DNA from 4 places in the Ruegeria sp. CG4 genome. Region 1 is predicted to be linked to each of the others. Evidence: riboswitches for the same ligand, from Rfam matches in the RefSeq annotation. Region 1 holds a riboswitch; each other region holds the start of a gene.
The links. A riboswitch is a leader RNA that binds a small molecule or an ion and turns the genes downstream of it on or off. The one in region 1 is predicted to bind cobalamin.
Positions count from the first base shown of each region.

Region 1 (4,504 bases):
AGGCTTTGGGAGAAAGAAAGTGCATATCGAACCGGGCATCGTGAACGGCGCCAAAATCGCGCTTTCCAGTGTTGCCGCCGCAGGCCGGTTACTTACACGGTGAAAGTCTGATCGAAAGAAAAAGCGGAGACCTCAACTGAACGCCGCAAAGAACCAGAAGTTAAAGGGCCAGTGCTTATTGTGGCGCGCCACATTTACTTTTAGCCGTTAGCAATCTGCACCCAACGGTCAGGGTGAATCGGGTCCTGTATTCGAAGGAATAGATACTTTGTTTCCTTCCACGTTTTGATCCTGTTGGTAACATTGTCCAGAACCAAATCGCCTTCACTCGAGCGATAGACTAGAACAGCATGGCCACTGCGATTGGTGTCCAAGACAGTTGCAATTAGTAGCTTCGTAGGATCCAAACCGTTCTGCACAAGTTCAAACTTCTTTTGCAAAGCGAAGTCTTCGCAATCTCCTGATCCATGTGTCGGCAGGGTCCAGTACTCCTTTGTACCATATTGGCTTTGATCCGAAACGGCGCGAATCCTCCGATTGACGCGCATGTTGATCGTTTTAACGATCTGCTTTTCCTGCGCCTCGGACAGTCCAGAACTACGAGTTTTCGCGCACGCCCAAGAGTAATCATTGCATAGTGATTTGGCCCCCGACGGCGCTTCAATCTTTCTATCAAGATCGATGAAGGGAAGCTCAGAGGCTTGCAATGTAGCGGTAGAGACAAAGTAACTGCATATGAAACCGGCTATCGATAGATAAACCGGTATCTTTTCCGAAAACCGTTCCTGAGCTAAAGTGGGTTTTGTCATATCTGCCTTCCCCATGCTCAGTTTTCCAGTGCATCCGCAACTGCCGGACCAAGAGTACTCTATCGCAAGCCTTCATGTTCTGCGGTGCTTTGCAACAGCTTGTCTGTTCTTGGATACAGAGCGGCAAAAACCCGCACGCACGCTGTACTTGCCGCTTTGACCTGCTGAACCCACGTAGTTGTCTTCTCAGCCAGGAATGTCACTCAGGAGTCATCGCCGTCAGGCTGGACGGTCACTTTGGCCTCTACGGGCACACCCTCAACCATCAGAGGGCTGTGGCTGTTGCCATTGAGAGAAACTTTTACCTCAACATTGCCATCGGGGAGCGACGGAAGGTGTAACCAATTGGCATAAAGGCGGCCCAGCTTTTCGCCGTTGATATAAACATGCGCGTGACCTTCGCCTGGAACGTCAGCCGAGGAAGCATTTTCCGGAGCAAAGCGAAAGTTCTGCGGTGTCACACGCAGATTCCAGCCCGCCATAGGATCCTTAATCATCTGGATCGCCACACTGGGGGCGTCGCTGTCGGCAGGTAGATTAGTGGCCGCGGAGTGGTCGTGCGCTGCCATCTCCATGTTGCCGCCATGTTGGGCCGGGTCAGTATGATCATGGCTCTCAAAGGTGCTACCGCTGCTGGCGGCAATCACAAAGCCAGCACCGCCGCCAAAGACAAGTCCGATGGCAAAGAGAGCGAGAGAACGGGACATCTTGTCATCCTCAATAAAGAAAGCCCCCGCCGGTGTAACCAGCGGGGTAGCAATGGAGGAGCGCGATCAGACTGCAGCGCCTGCGCGCTTGCCTTCTGTCTGCCAGAAGTAGCCGGTGAAACTGCCCAAGAGTGCCCAGGCGGCCATGCCGATGCCGAAGGCCCGGGCAGCAAAAAGCGCCCCGATCTCGGTCGGAACCGGCCCAGAGAAACTGTCGGGCTCAGGGGCCCCGATAATATGCGGTACCATTAGCAGCACGGCCGCAATCAGGTAGCTTACCAGGTTACCTCCAAAGGCAATCAGCCACATGGCCACGCCGGCTGCGGCAACGGTGACCGTCCACCAGATCTGACGCTCTCCGACATCTGCTGCCGCCACTCCGGGAACTTCTGGAGCCAGCGACAAGCCAGGAGCAAAGTGGAAGGCGACAAAGCCCGCAAGACCCCAAAGCAGGCCGGTGCGGCCGTTGATTTCATGCCCCTGACGTTCGGCTACCGACATCAAAGCCGCCAGGACTAGCGCATAACCAGTGTACGTAAGCGTGGTGAAGATAATGCTGAGACCATCGCGCATCGGCTCGGCGAACATGCCGGGCAGGTCGGGATGCGCAGTTACCGGATCAGCGCCAAAATGTACCAGGTCGCCGCCTTCATAGAGCTCGGCGTGAAGTAGCACGGGCTGCACGAAATACAACTGCAGAAGGGCGGCAATCAGCCCCGCTGCAGCACCAGCGAACAAGCCGCTGGTCAGAATACGACTGAACATTGTCTTAGTGGCAGGGGAAGCCAGTTGCGTGGCGCACATCATGAGCCGCGTCATGCAGGCCAGAAGCCTGAACATGGCCAGTCACGGTAATGATCCCCAGACCCAGAACCACGGCGAATACTGCAGGCAGAAAGGATGCGCCAGCGGCGGATGCCTTGATCGTTTTTGTCGTCATTTTAATCCTCCTCACCGTCACACCCGACGGCATAAGTTGTGTCCATTCTACGGCCGGTCTCCTGACTCGCAGGTCACAGCAGACTTCCCCCTTCCCGGCGCCATTACGCCAGTGGTATTGGAAGGCCGCTCGCCGCTCACAGTCGCGGGGGCGGTCAAGGCTTCAGTGCAGTAGTTTAATGCACCGTCCTCATTCCCGTTTCAGTCCCAGTGCGTAAGCACCTTTGGACACCGTAGAAGCCTTTATTCTTCCATAGTGCTGCGTTCCGTCAAGTACGAAAGCGACATCATAGCATTCTGCAGCGGTTAATCTTAAGTAATGGCAGGATTGGTTTAGATTTTAGCCGCTAAGTGCAGAAGGCTAAGTCGAAAAACACAAACTGTAAGCTGAAAACTCCACACCGGAGTTTTGGCCGGCAAGTTGCATGTGGGCTATCTTTTTTGTGCCGGTATACGTGCAATCGCCTTGAAACGTAGCTTACCTAGCTTCCTGGCGTCAGCGAAGTCGCCGTCAGTACTGTCCTCATACATCCGCATGAAAATCATTATGTCCGGAAGATCGACTGCAGTAATCTCTCCGAACAGATAGGCGGTCTTGCCGCTTTGTCGCACCGCCAACGTCTGTGGTCGGCGACAACCGGACATGCAATCTACTTGCTGCAACTCGGCTTGCACCCCCGATGCCTCCAGCGTTGCGGCTAGCTGATTATAAAGGGTGGAATCCGCGTCGCGGCAGGTTCTGCAAAGCGTGAGGGTAGGCAGGCACATGCGTCAGGCTGATCCTTGATCGAGAACTTCCATCTGAGATTTCATATTTGCTGGTCGGTTGTTAGCTCGGTTTCAATACCTGTTTTGACTCTAAATCTGGAAAAGAGTCTATACTCGAGCAACAAGCACACATTAGCCCTAGCCCTCTAAAACTATGCAAATACACCGAGTGCGAGACGGGGATTTGGCAGAGCGAAGAAGCAACCATCAGACGAAGAGATTTCCAAGTTTCTATGTGAGATTGAGCTGAAGCAGGTGGTAGGCGATGAAGTGGAACAGCTCACGCGAAACATCTTTGTTCTTCAATAATCTGAAACAGCATTGCCTCCGGGATCGGCTCGCCATTACACGCCTATTTTCAGGTCCGCGCGCACCGCGCCTCCCAAGGTGAATTCTGGGACGCGACAGGTTCTTGTAGCGCGTAACTAGGTTCGTTCTATCGTCATTTACAGTCCAGATCCGGGACATATAGCGGGGTTCGTGCTTGATCGTTACCACGACCGATCATGGGACTGAATGCGTCGCGCCAACTGACGACATTCAAAAGAAAGTTCGCTGATGCGAAACGCCTAGGCATCAAAAACTTTTCTGTCTGCGTCACCAGAACTGAGGATCGCCCAAGCTGCCATCGGTGCTCGCCGCAACCCGCTGTGACGGGTGTTGTGATAACGGCATATCTCCGGGTGCAGCCAGTCTTCGAACTCCTCCAATGTCATCGACGCAGTGCCGGAGCCGTCGCATTTCCCCTTATCCTTGGGGGATGATTGCGTTCTTCCCTAAAGTAGATGAACGGCCTCCATGGTCGTCCTAATCAGGCGTTCGATATCGTCGCCGTAATGCGCTCGACCCAGTGGCCTTTACTTGACGGAGATACCCCAATCTGAGCAGGTCAAATGGAAGGTTTCGCTGCGGAAACGCGCCCATTGTCTACGTGTATGGCTTGCGGAATCCCAGCGGTGGGCCAATACAACACCTCGGAGATATCTGGCGCGCGGATCGAATTCGTTCACACGCAATGGTGCAAACACAAGCAGATGGACGAGTCGGACGGAGCAACGAAACTCAAATATGCGCCCAGAACAATGCAGGTCGTGACATCAATTGCGAGAGGCAACCAATGTTTACCCAACGGTTTAGCCGCTAGAAACCTGCACCCAACGGTCAGGGTGTAGTGGGTCCTGTATTCTTAGGAAAAGATACCTCGTTTCCTTCCACGTTTTGATCCTGTTGGTAACATTGTCCAGAACCAAATCGCCTTCACTCGAGCGATAGACTAGAACA
Region 1 covers NZ_JBQFRB010000008.1:8,079-12,582, forward strand. The annotation lists gene ACR0J2_RS18110 (transglutaminase-like cysteine peptidase) at 201-809, opposite strand; gene ACR0J2_RS18115 (hypothetical protein) at 1,013-1,516, opposite strand; gene ACR0J2_RS18120 (CbtA family protein) at 1,583-2,281, opposite strand; gene ACR0J2_RS18125 (CbtB domain-containing protein) at 2,286-2,456, opposite strand; cobalamin riboswitch at 2,491-2,706, opposite strand; gene ACR0J2_RS18130 (DUF1636 family protein) at 2,888-3,223, opposite strand; gene ACR0J2_RS18135 (transglutaminase-like cysteine peptidase) at 4,357-4,504, opposite strand, start outside.

Region 2 (4,504 bases), on a different contig from region 1:
TCTAGAAGGAAAACGCGCGGTTTGGGCAGATCGGCGGTCCGGGTTTCGATCTCGGTCAGTTCTTCTTTCCAACCATCAACCAGTTCCTTCGCCTTGTCTTCGACCTGCATGACCTGGCCCAGGCGCAGAACGTCATCAAACAGCAGGTTCATGCTGGCTTCGGGGCGGTCCTTGTCCAGATGCACGCAGCTTTCGGACAGGATCAAGGTCTTGATGCCAAAGGGTTCCAGCGTGTCAGGAGTCACGTCTCCGCCCGGCTTCATCCCGTAATACCAGCCCGCGAAGAACATATCGGGTTCGACGGCCACAAGGTTCTCGACCGTTGGGTATTTGGGCGCAAGCTCGGGAATGTCGCCGCGCAGCGTATCGAATTCCGGGCTGGTCTTGTACCATCCGGTGATGCCGGTCAGCCCGACGATCTTGTCCTGCAGACCCAGCGCAAAGGCCATATCGGTCATGTTCATATCGTGCACGACAATCCGCTCGGGTGCAGTTTCAAAAACCAGCGGCTTGCCGCAATTGTCGACGGCAATTTCTTGTGCCGACGCACCGCCTGCCAGGGCTGTGGCCAGGACCACCGACCAGATCTGTTTCATTCAAAGATGCTCCTAGGGTTAGTTTGAGACCGAGGTTTTTCGGATATCCAGCGCCGGAATCACGCGGCCCTCATGGTGAAAGTACAGGTAGTCGACGCCAAAGGTTTCCCGGACCTGGTCCGAGGTCAGCACATCGGCCACGGGACCAAAGCCCGTGAGCCGCGCGGATTTCATCATGGCCACATGGGTGGCAAACTCAGGGATCATGACGAGGTCGTGGACGATCATGACCACCGTGATGCCCAACTCGGCAACCAGCGACAGCATCCGCCCCTTGGCGTCGGGATCCAGATGGTTTGTCGGTTCGTCCAGAAACAAAAGCGAAGGGTTCTGTGCCAGAGCGCGCGCGATATGCGCGCGTTGACGTTCGCCCCCGGAAAGTACGCCCATTCGTTTTTCCGCCAGATCACTCAGACCTGTCAGGTTCAAAACCCTGTCCAGTTCGGCGGCGTGGCCCTCTTTCGACCGGTCAGCCCGGATCGGGATTTGCCCCAAGGCCACATATTCCCGCAAAGACAATCTGCTATCCGGCAGCTCGTGCTGGCTGACAACAGCGATCATTCGGGCGCGCTGGTTGGCGGGCATGTGTTTCAGGGTGCGCCCATTGATCAAAACGTCGCCCAGCGCCAGTTCGGCTGTGCCGCACAACAGGTTCAGAAGCGTCGTCTTCCCGGCCCCGTTCGGCCCGGCAATTGCAAGGATTGCGCCTTCTTCCAGTTCAAAAGACGCCGCTTGCAGCAGAACATCACCATTCAGCGCATAGTATTCGACGTCACGCACGGCAAGAAATGCAGAGGTCGTCATGAAGGCTCCTCCAAAATCATTCGGGGCAAACGGGAAAGGGTTTTGTCAAAAAGCGCGCTCGGCCTGTCGGACGCGCAGGTCCATCCATCGGCACTGTTCTGATATTGCAATGCGAATTCGGCCAAGGCCGCGATGTCATGCGGGGTCCGGATGTCGCCGAACAGGTATTGGGCTTTGCCGGTGGCCTGAAACCCAACAGTTGTCGGCTGCGCACACCCGGCCATGCAATCGACCGTGCGAATGGCAAACCCGGACGGCAGCGCATCTGACAACGAAGAGCGTATTTTGTCCGCAGACAAATCACCGTTGCATGCCGAACAGATCAGGAGAATATGATCAGTGGCGTCTGACATGGTCCGCTCCACTTGTTGCCAAGCGCGGACAGAAGGTGCTGATCATGTAAACACGTGACTGACGTGCCATCTAAGCCTCCTTCCAGGGCGCCCCGCCCCGGGTTGGTTGAACACTGATGGCAGGTCTCCTGACTCGCGGGTCCTTGCTTGGCCTTCCTTCCCGGCCCATTCGGCCAGTGGGTGTTTGGCGTCGCTCACCGCTTACAGTTGCGGGGGCAGTTACGGACTTGGCCTTCAGGGCCGCACCGTATTCCCTTTTCATCCCTCGGGTCTTCCTTCGGGAACCATCTTCTAGCTAAGTGCCTCAGACCCGGGCATGCGTCAATACAGAATTATTGGCAGGACAATCGGATGGGCTGGGCAGGGCGGTGCTCGAGTTTCACCGCCCGAGGTCCTCGGATTCAGCGTAGGGGTTCAGTTTTCCAGCAATTTTAAGACTTGCTCGCGCTCGGACAGGACCAGCAACAGGGCAAGATCGCCCGGTTCGATCTGATCCAGTATTGTCCTGCTCGCCTCGGTCGGGGAAGGCGCGCTCAGGATCTGCTCATCCCTAAGACCCTTGTCCATTGCCGCCTGCTTAATCAGCTTTGGAATCTCACCAAGGTTGCGTCCCCGCAGATAGCCCTCAAGCTCGGCAGCGACGACCACATCCGGCTGGAACCGCAAGGCCGTTTGCGTGACATCGATGATGTCCTGATTTGACCGGTCCCCGGCATGGCTTAGCAGTATGAAGCGGCGCTTTGCCGGAAGTCCGGACAAAGCCTCGCACACTGCTGCGACCGAATGTGGGTTATGCGCAAAATCGACAAAGACGCGGGCGCCGTTATGTGAAAACTCGTTGCACCGGCCCGGATTGTCCTTGGCGTCTGGCTTGAAACCGGACAATCCAGCGCGAATGGCCTGCATCGGGATATCCAGTGCGCGGGCCAGACACAGCGCAGTCATTGCATTGAGAATATTGTACCTGGCGGCCCCGCCCATAGCGAGCGGTACATCGTGAACCGAAATCACCGGTTGTTCCGAGAAGCCATCGAAGAACACGATCATCTCGTCCCGCAGGAAGGCACAACAATGTCCTTGCTCGCGGGATTGTTGGATCAGTGCGTTTTTCTGGTCCAGCGAGAACCACCAGATCCTGCAGGACGTGTTCAGCGCCTCATCCCGGACAAAGGGGTCATCCGCGTTCAGGGCCAGAACGCCATCTTTCTTAAGGGTGCGATGCACGGCGAACTTGGCCTGCGCCAACTCCGGAACCGTGTTGACGCCGTACTGACCCAGATGATCATTGGCGACATTTGTGACAGCCGCAGCCGAGGCGGCATGGGTTGGAAGACCCCGGCGCAGGATTCCACCACGGGCAACCTCCAGACAGGCGACTTCAAGCCGCCGGTCGCGCAGCAGCATGCGCGCTCCGCCGGGGCCGGAATAATCACCACGGTCGAGGATGTCGTCGCCGACGCGGACAAACTCTGTCGAGGTCAGCCCGGCAACCTTGCCCGCCGCCCGGGCGATCGCCTCAAGCAGCCGGGTCGTTGTGGTCTTGCCATTGGTTCCGGTGATGAAGGCGACGGGGATGTTGTGCAAGGCGTCCCACTCGACTTCATCAGGCGCAGGCAGAGCGTTCCAGGCCCAGGTCTGGCTTCCGACCCCGTGGCCGATCGAAATCTCGTCGTCGTCACACAGGATATCGACGCCCCGCGCCGAGGCCGCCTGGATCAGGGCGATCAGGGCCGGATTTGCCTCTTTGGCCATGACGTCGCGGACGTTGGCGATCATCTTGTCGAAATCGCCGGGTGTTTCCCCGACCAGCGCCGCGGCACAGAAATGCCATGCGGTCTGGACCGCAAAGATCGCTGAATATAGCTGATCCATCGGCGCTGAAATCGCAAGGTTCACGCCGCCGGTGAATACCCGATATGTCAGCTTTTCTTGGTGCCAGCCGAGCGCATCCAGCACGCGACGTGCATGATGCTGCCACAGCTCAATGACACGCGAAGACTGCTCTTGGTCAAAAAAGACGTCCATGATTGCGCCCGGGTGATCCCAGAGCAACCCGGGCCCGGTCAGCCGGCGCGCATCGTCTACCCGAAACGCGCCACTGGTCGCGCTGGGGATGGTCAGCGCGGTCTCAAGCTCTTCAATTCTGTCCATTCCGGTGCCCTCGGCTCAATCCGCGTCTTCGCTGATTTCGCGGGCCAGACGCACGCCGCGCTCGTCTCGGATCAGGGCCTGATCGCTGTCGAACATGTCCTCGAAAGAGGTCTCAACAGGGGCAGGCTTGCCGATTGCTTCAGCTTCAGGTGCGTCGCCATCCGAATTGAAGTAGATGATCTGTTTCCAGCAGCGGGTGGTGTCGTCGCCGAATATCACCAGCAGATCGCCGGGAGCCGCCATTTCAAGACCCGCCGTCACCGCTTCGACCTCATCAGGGATGATTGTGATCGCCTCATCCGGCGTGCCGCCTGCAATCAACGCCTGCCGCAGCATCTGAGGGATCTCGTCATGCCCGCGTCCGCGACGGCGGTCGTCAGCCTTGCAGATGAAGTGGTCAAAATGACCGGCCAGCGCCGCGCCCGCATCCTCGACGTCCTCGTCACGACGGTCACCGGGCATCGATACGACGCACAGCCTGCGGCCCTTGATCTCCAGCTGATCGGCCAGCGCCGCCATTGCCTTCAGGGCGGCGGGGTTGTGGCCATAATCCAGGATTACCTTGAACGGATGTTCGTCATAAACGTTCATCCGCCCCGG
Region 2 covers NZ_JBQFRB010000002.1:541,240-545,743, reverse strand. The annotation lists gene ACR0J2_RS09125 (ABC transporter substrate-binding protein) at 1-596, opposite strand, end outside; gene ACR0J2_RS09120 (ABC transporter ATP-binding protein) at 615-1,400, opposite strand; gene ACR0J2_RS09115 (DUF1636 family protein) at 1,397-1,753, opposite strand; cobalamin riboswitch at 1,855-2,057, opposite strand; gene ACR0J2_RS09110 (Mur ligase family protein) at 2,168-3,904, opposite strand; gene cphA (cyanophycin synthetase) at 3,920-4,504, opposite strand, start outside.
Region 2: it holds a riboswitch for cobalamin, as region 1 does, so the genes downstream of both, ACR0J2_RS09115 (DUF1636 family protein) here and ACR0J2_RS18125 (CbtB domain-containing protein) in region 1, are expected to answer to the same signal.

Region 3 (4,504 bases), on a different contig from region 1:
GGCTTCGCCATCTGCCACGATGGATACGGCCCACCGATTGCCTGTCCAGCGCTGCAGCGCCGTACCCAGCCGTTGGGCAAGGTCTGTCGGGGCATGATCGGTCGGTGTAAATTCGATCCGGCCCGGTGAGTAGGACATCAGCCGCACACCGTTTTCGACCTCGACCAGCAGCTTTACGTCCCGGTTTGTCCGGATCAGTTCGACCACATGTTCGAAGGTCGGATAGCGCGCCAGAGCAGTTTGGACGTCCTGTGCCAGGGCCGCAGTCGGCGCGCCGGCGGGACCGTGTGGAGCGGAAACGTAGGAAGACCTTGCCGATGCCTGAGGTTGTACCGGGGCGTGCGAGGGTACGGCCATGCCTCCACCGGGGCCTCCGTTCGGCGTGGGTGGAGGTGCGTCCTGCAAACGTTTGATCAGTTCTTCCGGGCTTGGCAGGTCGGCCACATGGGTCAACCGAATGACGGCCATTTCCGCTGCCATCATGGCGTTTGGTGCGGCTGAGACCTCTTCGAGCGCTTTCAGCAGCATTTGCCACATGCGGGTCAGGACACGCATCGGCAGGGCTTCGGCCATTTGCTGTCCGCGTGCGCGTTCGTCGGGCGAAACGGTCGGGTCCTCGGCGGCGTCTGGCGTGATTTTGACCACGGACACCCAATGGGTGATTTCGGCCAGATCGCGCAGCACGGCAAGCGGGTCGGCGCCCTCGGCGTACTGAGCGCTTAGCTCTGTCAGCGCCCCCGCCGCGTCGCCCCGCAGGATCATGTCCATCAGGTCCAGGACGCGGCCCCGGTCCGCCAGACCCAACATCGCCCGGACCTGATCGGCACTGGTTTCACCGGCCCCGTGCGAGATCGCCTGATCCAGCAGCGAAGTTGCATCACGCGCCGAACCTTCGGCCGCTCGGGTGATCAGCGCCAGCGCGTCTTCTGCGATCTGGGCGCCCTCGGCGGCGGCGATCTTGTTTAGAAGACCGATCATGTCCTCGGGTTCGATCCTGCGCAGGTCGAAGCGTTGGCAGCGCGACAGGACCGTAACCGGAACCTTGCGGATTTCGGTAGTCGCGAAGATGAATTTCACATGCTCGGGCGGTTCCTCAAGCGTCTTGAGCAGCGCGTTGAACGCGCTGGTCGAGAGCATGTGAACCTCGTCGATGATATAGATCTTGTAGCGTGCGCTGGCGGCACGATAGCGGACGCTGTCTATGATCTCGCGGATGTCGTTCACGCCGGTGCGGCTGGCGGCGTCCATCTCCATCACGTCGACATGGCGGCCTTCCATGATCGCCACGCAATGTTCGCATTGGCCGCAGGGTTCGGTCGTCGGTTTGCCGTCGCCATCGGGGCCGATGCAGTTCATGCCCTTGGCGATGATCCGCGCCGTCGTCGTTTTGCCGGTGCCGCGGATGCCGGTCATGATGAAGGCCTGCGCGATCCGGTCTGCCTCGAACGCGTTTTTCAGGGTGCGCACCATGGCATCCTGACCAACCAGGTCGGCAAAGGTTTCCGGGCGGTATTTGCGGGCAAGAACCTGATAAGCGGGGCTTGGCGTGTCGGTCATTTCTGCTCTGTCGGATTCGTATCAGAAGTGCAGCGTAGAGTGCGCCGCCGCCTGCGTCCACAGCCGGTTCGCGAAATTCATTTGGGAATGCTTCGGGATGCGCGTAAAAATGAAGGCGAAAGCATTTTTGACCGGATTCTTGTGCGTAACGATTAAGGAGGGCGCGTTGCATGTCTCAGATGATTATTCATGCGCTGCAGGTCGGAGGAGGTACTCTGGCCCTGACATCAATGCCGGGGCGTGGGGGTAAATATGTCCAGGACCTGAATGCGATTTCCGACTGGAAGCCCGGTCTTGTCATTTCAATGACGACCGAAGTCGAGATGCTGCAGGACGGCGCGCGTGACTTCGGAACCGACATTCAGGCGCGCGCCTGCCGCTGGGTCCATCTGCCGGTCGAAGATTTCGGTGCACCCCCCGACGCCGTGACCGCGCGCTGGCCCGATGTAAGCGCGGCCGTCCGCCATGCCCTGTCAGGGGGCGGGCGCATTCTGGTGCATTGCCGGGGCGGCTGTGGCCGGTCCGGAATGGTGGTGTTGCGCCTGATGGTCGAATGCGGCGAGCAACCGGGTGCAGCCCTGAAACGGTTGAGGGCGGTGCGGCCCTGTGCGGTTGAAACAGATGCACAACTGGCATGGGCCACGCAATTGATTCCGGCCAGCGCGGACCCGTAGCTTAGGCCGACAAATGTCCGGCCTGGGCCGCCACTTGGCGACCTGCCAGGGCCGAAGCTTCAAGCATGGCGCAGGGCGGGTCCGACAGAATTGCGGACGGCAGCGCACGGAACTCTGCGCAGAACATCATGTCTGCATAATCCTCCAACCTGTCGCCCGGAGTTTCCTCATTCGTTCCGCAAAACACCCGGATTTTGTCTGGCCGCGCGTGGAATCGGGCCATGCACCCTTCGGGGCAATGGGCAAGCTCGCTGCTGCCTTCAATGGCGAATTGCGGGGTTGCGGCCGGGCCGGCGCTTGCCACGGCGCGCGTCAGAGCCCGCGCCATTTGCGCCAGTGCCGGACAGGGTTTGCCGGTGCGCTGGCACACAGTGGCAGAAAATTCGTGTGTCCTTGTCTTCCAGTTCATAATGCGCCCTCCGCGCGCGGCGCGGGGCAAGGATCAGGTGTGACGGGGCTATGCCATCAGGACCTGCCCGGACACCCCGCCCGAGTTTCGGTTTCAGTATCGATGGCAGGTCTCCTGACTTGCGGGTCATCGCTTTGCCGACCTTCCCAGCCTTTCGGCCAGTGGTGTTTCGGCATTGCTCACCGCTTACAGTTGCGGGGGCAGTCTCGGCCTTGGTTCCTTCCGGCAATGCCAGACAGAACCGCACCGTGTTCCCTTTTCATCCCGGCCCCTTAAAGGGCGCGGAAACCATCTCCTCATCGCTAGCGGTTGCCGGGTCCCCGAGTCAAGCGCATTGCGCGGGCCGAGGCATTTGGTCCGATGCGTGGTCGGGAAAGCGGACGTTTGGTCATGTTTGCACCGGGTTGACTTGAGCGGGCGACTGGCCTGACAGATAGGTGAACTGAACTGTTCAGTTGAGAGCGGAGCATGATATGTTGGACATACAGGAACAGGTCTTGACCGAAGACATACGATTTCCCTCCGGGACGGCTATGCTGTCGGGTCGCCTGTACCTGCCTGTTGCAGCGCCTGATATCGTAGTTGTTCTGAACAGCGCGACCGGCGTTCCCCAGGACTATTATCAGCATTTTGCCCGGTGGCTGGCGGAAGAGCAGGGCATTGCCTGTCTGACCTATGATTACCGCGATTTCGGAAAATCGTTATCGGGGCGTCTGAAGGATTCGCGTGTCACCATGTCCGATTGGGCGCTGATCGATATTCCCGCGGCCCGGGCCGAGATGCGACGGCGATTCCCAAGTGCGCGGCAGTGGACCATTGGTCATTCGCTGGGGGGTATGCTTGAGCCATTGCAATCGGATGTGGATCAGATCGACCGGATGATTTGTGTGTGTTCAGGCCTGGTTACGTTGTCGGATCATCCCTGGCCCTACAGGGGGCTGGCCGGAATCTTCTGGTACGGGCATGCGCCTTTTGCAGTTCATATGCTGGGGTATCTGCCCGGCAAGGCCATTGGGTTTGGTTCGGACCTGCCGTCAAAGGTCTACTGGCAATGGCGAAAATGGTGCACCTCGCCGAACAGCTATCTGCCTGAAATTGGCCAAAGCCTGCCCGCAGCGACCTGGCCGCGGGCCGGTGGTCCGGTCGACCTTTTTGCGATTTCGGACGACCAGATGGTGCCTGATAATGCGGTATGGAGGCTGGCCGAGCTATACGGCCCGGACGCCAACCGTCATGTGCTTGAACCAAAGGATTTCGGGCTGAAATCCATTGGCCACATTGGTGTTTTTGCGCGCAAAAACAAAGCGGTCTGGCCGAGGTTGATCGAGTCTACGGAGCAGCAATTCCGTTCCGACCGGAAAGATGTGACGATTGCGGGATGAAGTGAGAGGTTGGACATCGACCCAAGCGGGGCTCGTTGTGGCTGCTTCCTTCCGGACCTGACCAGGTTGGCGAGGCGCTCGCCCGCGCCAACCTCTCAATCGTCGATATAGGGAAGTTGCGCCAGGAAGACAACCCGTCAGAGTGACAGTCTGATCCGCAGAAAGCCTTCCGGGTCATGCCCCAGCACATGCGGATCGTATGCGTCCAGTTCGGAAAGATGCGCCCGTGCTCCCGGCCCGGTTTTCAGAATCGAAGCGTGGCCGGGAAGCCGGACAAGGCTGAAGGGGAAGGGCGCAGATTCAAGCGGGTCGCCCGGTAATCCCCCCGAAAGATAGTCGCGCAGGACGTCCCTGATGGGTAAGGTCGGCATATTGATCTGCCGGGCCTGATGCGCAACAGGGAAGTGTCCGCCGCCGCTGGCCCGGTAACTGTTCAGGGCCACAACGAATTTCTGGGTGGGTTCAATAGGGATTCCATCACA
Region 3 covers NZ_JBQFRB010000005.1:170,501-175,004, forward strand. The annotation lists gene ACR0J2_RS14730 (DNA polymerase III subunit gamma/tau) at 1-1,557, opposite strand, end outside; gene ACR0J2_RS14735 (phosphatase domain-containing protein) at 1,728-2,231, shown strand; gene ACR0J2_RS14740 (hypothetical protein) at 2,233-2,640, opposite strand; cobalamin riboswitch at 2,728-2,948, opposite strand; gene ACR0J2_RS14745 (alpha/beta hydrolase family protein) at 3,114-4,022, shown strand; RNA gene ffs (signal recognition particle sRNA small type) at 4,022-4,120, opposite strand; gene ACR0J2_RS14755 (bifunctional 2',3'-cyclic-nucleotide 2'-phosphodiesterase/3'-nucleotidase) at 4,160-4,504, opposite strand, start outside.
Region 3: it holds a riboswitch for cobalamin, as region 1 does, so the genes downstream of both, ACR0J2_RS14740 (hypothetical protein) here and ACR0J2_RS18125 (CbtB domain-containing protein) in region 1, are expected to answer to the same signal.

Region 4 (4,504 bases), on a different contig from region 1:
CATGATTTCGGCCACTTCGTCGGCCGGCATGGCAACTTCGGCGACGTGCCCTGCACCCAGATCTGCCTTGAATGTATGAGTCACCGCTCTGGTCGGGCTGTAGAGAAAGAAACCGTCCGTATCGGTTACTGTGCGTCCCAGTTCAGAGCCGTCGGGGCCATAGACGATGACCTCCTGGTCTGCGGCCATATCGCCATTGGAAAACCCCAGCTCGCCTTCGATTGCGTCGCCTGCCGGAAAAACGCCTGCAATAACCTTATGCGCAAGAGCCGGGAGCGGGGCGAGAGCAAGCGTACAAACAAGGATCAACTGTTTCATGTGGACGCAACCTTTACAAAAAGTTCCGGTTTGACCTTGCGGGCCAGAAGAACGGCAAAACCTGTCAGCACGGCCTCGATAGCCATGACGGGAATGTGGGCGAAAAAGACAAGCTTGGCAGCGGGCAGGAACTCATCGCCGGACAGCGCCAGCGAGACCGCGACAAAAGCCGTCGTGGCGGCGATCGAAAACGCGCCGCCGATGCCGCCCCAGATCGCCCCCTGAACAGGTGAGCCACGTGCGATCAGACGACCAAAGATCATCCAGGTCAACACCGCCGGAAGGGCGATATTCACCGTGTTGATCCCCAGCACGGTCAATCCGCCAAAACCGAAGAACACGGCTTGCAGCAGCAAGCCGACAAAAAGGGCCGGAAAGGCGGCCCAGCCGAGCAGAAGCCCGGCCAGACCGTTCAGAATCAAATGCACAGACGACGGGCCAATCGGCACATGGATCAGCGAGGCGACAAAAAAGCTGGCCGACAACACGCCCGCCGTGGGAATGCGATCCAGATCCAGCGATTTCAGGCCCAATGCGATCCCGCCAGCCGCGGCGACCGCACCGCCGATCACGACAGGGTTTGAAAGGGCTCCGTCGACGATGTGCATTCAGGCTTACTCCAGATCCCAGGCGCGGATCCAGATGACCGCATCCTGGCTCAGCTCTTTGCCTTCATGCTTGGTTTCCGGACCCACGCCCAAAGCGGCGAAGCCCCAGTACCCGGCTTTTGGCACACCAAAAGTGAAATATCCGTTGTCATCCGAAATCGCGACCAACGCGCCGCCCGGCAATGGGGACACGGTGGCGTCCTTCGCGCCGGTGCCGGTCATGTCCGGTGCTGCGGCGATGTACTCGATTTCGATTTCTGCGCCGGCGACGGGCTGTCCCTCGCTCAACACGCGACCGGTAAAGGTTGACCCGGCGATGATGTTGTAAGGCTTGTTCAGCGGCAGAATCTCGGTGGCCAGCCCCTGCGGCTGATCCCAGTCGGTCGGCAGTTCGTTTCGGTTGAGGTAAGCCTTGGTGATCTGCTGGATATAGATATCCTCTGATTCTTCGTAGTAAGGCGCAGGAACTGTAACCACCACATAGTCACCCGAGCGTTTCACCGGCACTGAACCCAGGAACGCTTTGGCGATGTTGTCCGGTCCTTCAAAAGTGGTTTCTTCCAGCGTATCCATCAGATCGGTTTTTTCACCGTTGTGGATTACAAAGAATTCTTCCGGTCTTTCCAGGGTCATCACGTGACCAGCTTCAAACGGGTGCCAGAAAACCAGTTTGACCGGAACGTCACCGGGGCGTTCGATCATCGTGTCGTCGGTATATTCCAGCAGGAAATGGGCCTGCGCCAATGCAGGCATCGCCAAAGCAGCCGTTGCAGCCACCAGCAGTTTTTTCACAAATCGAGTCCTTCTCACGTCGCGCCTTCCCCGGCACAATTCTGCTTTGACGATGGGGAACGCGAAGCCATCTGCCTTGTCGGGCAAACAGATCCGGCGCACACCCCGTCGCCGATGATGAACGCCCCTTCCAAGGGCGCATGTTCGGCAGGTCTCCTGACTTGCGGGTCAAAGCGCTAAACTAACCTTCCCGGGATATCCCAGTGGCATTATCAGCCGCGCTCGCCGCCTACAGTTGCGGGGGCAGTTGCAGAGTTGGCGAAATGTGCCGCACTGCATTCCCTATTGCTTCCGAGGATGTCCCCGGAACCGAACATGGCGCGTTCATGCCAGAATATGTAAGACACGGTCAACAATTGATTGCGGCGTTGCATGGGCCATTTGCGAAATCAGAAATTGCATGTTCGCGCTTGCTACGCGGTTTGGTATGCGCCACCGCGAGTGTGTGTATTTTCCTAGATATCTTTCCGCGTTCAATAGTCGTCGGTTCAGTTCGCGGACTTGAGATTTTTAGGCCTGAAACTGCGGGCGTTGACTCGCGTGTAAAATTGAACTCGCCGCAAATATGTAGGGTCGCTCCGATGCACAAAAGGTCCGACCGGCCCAGCGCTCGATGCAGAAGCAGAGTTGTTGTATTTGCCGCCGTGTTCACGCTACCATCGGACAAAACAACAGTGCAGGTGCCTCGTGACCACAGAAACAAAACGCCCGCTTACCCTTCGCGATGTCTCGGAAGCGTCGGGGGTATCCGAAATGACGGTCAGCAGGGTCCTGCGCAATCGGGGTGATGTATCGGATGCGACCCGAACACGGGTTCTGGCCGCCGCGAAAGAGCTGGGATACGTGCCCAACAAAATTGCGGGTGCGCTGGCATCCAGCCGGGTTAATCTGGTCGCTGTCATCATCCCGTCACTGTCCAACATGGTCTTCCCCGAGGTCCTGACCGGCATCAATCAGGTGCTGGAAGACACCGAATTGCAGCCAGTGGTCGGCGTAACCGATTATTTGCCGGAAAAAGAGGAAAAAGTCCTTTACGAGATGCTCTCGTGGCGGCCTTCGGGCGTGATCATCGCGGGTCTGGAACACACGGAAGCGGCCCGGGCGATGCTGGATTCCGCGGGCATTCCGGTGGTCGAAATCATGGATACCGACGGCAAACCCGTGGATGCGATGGTCGGCATTTCGCACCGCCGTGCCGGCCGCGAAATGGCGCAGGCCATTCTGAAGGCCGGATACCAGCATATCGGCTTCATGGGGACCAAGATGCCTTTGGACCACCGCGCGCGCAAACGTTTCGAAGGCTTTACCGAAGTTCTGGGCAAACACGGGATCGAGATCGAGGATCGCGAGTTCTATTCCGGCGGCTCAGCACTGGCCAAGGGGCGCGAGATGACGCAGGCGATGCTGGAACGGTCGCCGGAACTGGATTTTCTGTATTATTCCAATGATATGATCGGCGCTGGCGGACTGTTGTACCTGCTGGATCAGGGGATAGACATCCCTGGTCAAATCGGGCTGGCGGGGTTCAACAATGTCGAATTGCTGCAAGGTCTGCCCCGCAAACTGGCAACCATGGATGCCTGCCGGCTGGAAATCGGCCGTCAGGCCGCGGGGATCATCGCGGCACAGCTGGCCGACCCGGAAGCCGAGATTGAAACCCGCGTGACCCTGACGCCAAAAATCAGCTACGGCGACACACTGAAGCGGCGTTAGAGTCTTGGCACTGCCGAAACTGGACAACCGGACAGCGCGTGCGGTGTTCATGGATCGTCACTTGCTGTCCGAGACCCCGTCGGGCAGCGCAAAGGGCGCGGATCTTCTGGACCTGATCCGACGGCTTGGTTTTGTTCAGCTGGACAGTATCAACACCGTGGCCCGCGCCCATGACATGATCCTGTTTTCGCGCAGGCCCACCTATCGCAGCACACATCTGAAGCGCCTGTATGAACGGGACAGGGCGCTGTTCGAACATTGGACACATGACGCCGCCGTCATTCCGATGGAGTTTTACCGGCATTGGCACCTGCGCTTTCAGCGCGACGCCGATTTGTTGAAGGCCCGCTGGAAGAATTGGCGGCGGGATGGGTTTGAACAACAGTTCGCGTCGGTCCTGCTGCACATCCGCGATCACGGTCCGGTATCCTCGTCCGACGTGGGAAAGGACGAAAAGAAAGGATCGGGCGGCTGGTGGGACTGGCATCCGTCAAAAACCGCGCTGGAGTTCTTGTGGCGCTCGGGCGCGCTGACCGTCATTGGCCGGGACGGCTTTCAGAAACGCTACGACCTGACCGAACGGGTGATAGAAACTCATCTGTGCCCCGGTCATGCACCATGCGATGCCGAAGGAACGGTGGACTGGCTGTGCAACGCCGCCCTGGACAGGTTGGGGTTTGCAACATCGGGCGAACTGGCTGCGTTCTGGGATACGGTCAGCGCGGCGGAGGCGAAAGACTGGTGCGCCGCGGCCCAGAAAGACGGTGCGATTGAAGAAATCGAAATCAGCTGCGCGGATGGGCGTATGAGGAAAGTGTTTTCCCGCCCGGGTTTGGTTGAAGAGGCCCCTGAACTGCCCGCGCCACCGGGCAGAATTCGCGTGCTCAGCCCGTTTGACCCGATGCTGCGGGATCGAAACCGCGCCGAACGCCTGTTCGGGTTTCACTACAGGATCGAGGTGTTTGTGCCCGCGCCCAAAAGAACCTACGGCTATTATGTCTTCCCCTTGCTCGAAGGTGATCGGATGATCGGCCGGATCGACATGAAGGCCCACAGGGATAGCGGCGAATTGC
Region 4 covers NZ_JBQFRB010000007.1:133,712-138,215, forward strand. The annotation lists gene ACR0J2_RS17425 (cobalt ABC transporter permease) at 1-318, opposite strand, end outside; gene cbiM (cobalt transporter CbiM) at 315-926, opposite strand; gene ACR0J2_RS17435 (DUF4198 domain-containing protein) at 933-1,718, opposite strand; cobalamin riboswitch at 1,848-2,047, opposite strand; gene ACR0J2_RS17440 (LacI family DNA-binding transcriptional regulator) at 2,406-3,431, shown strand; gene ACR0J2_RS17445 (winged helix-turn-helix domain-containing protein) at 3,436-4,504, shown strand, end outside.
Region 4: it holds a riboswitch for cobalamin, as region 1 does, so the genes downstream of both, ACR0J2_RS17435 (DUF4198 domain-containing protein) here and ACR0J2_RS18125 (CbtB domain-containing protein) in region 1, are expected to answer to the same signal.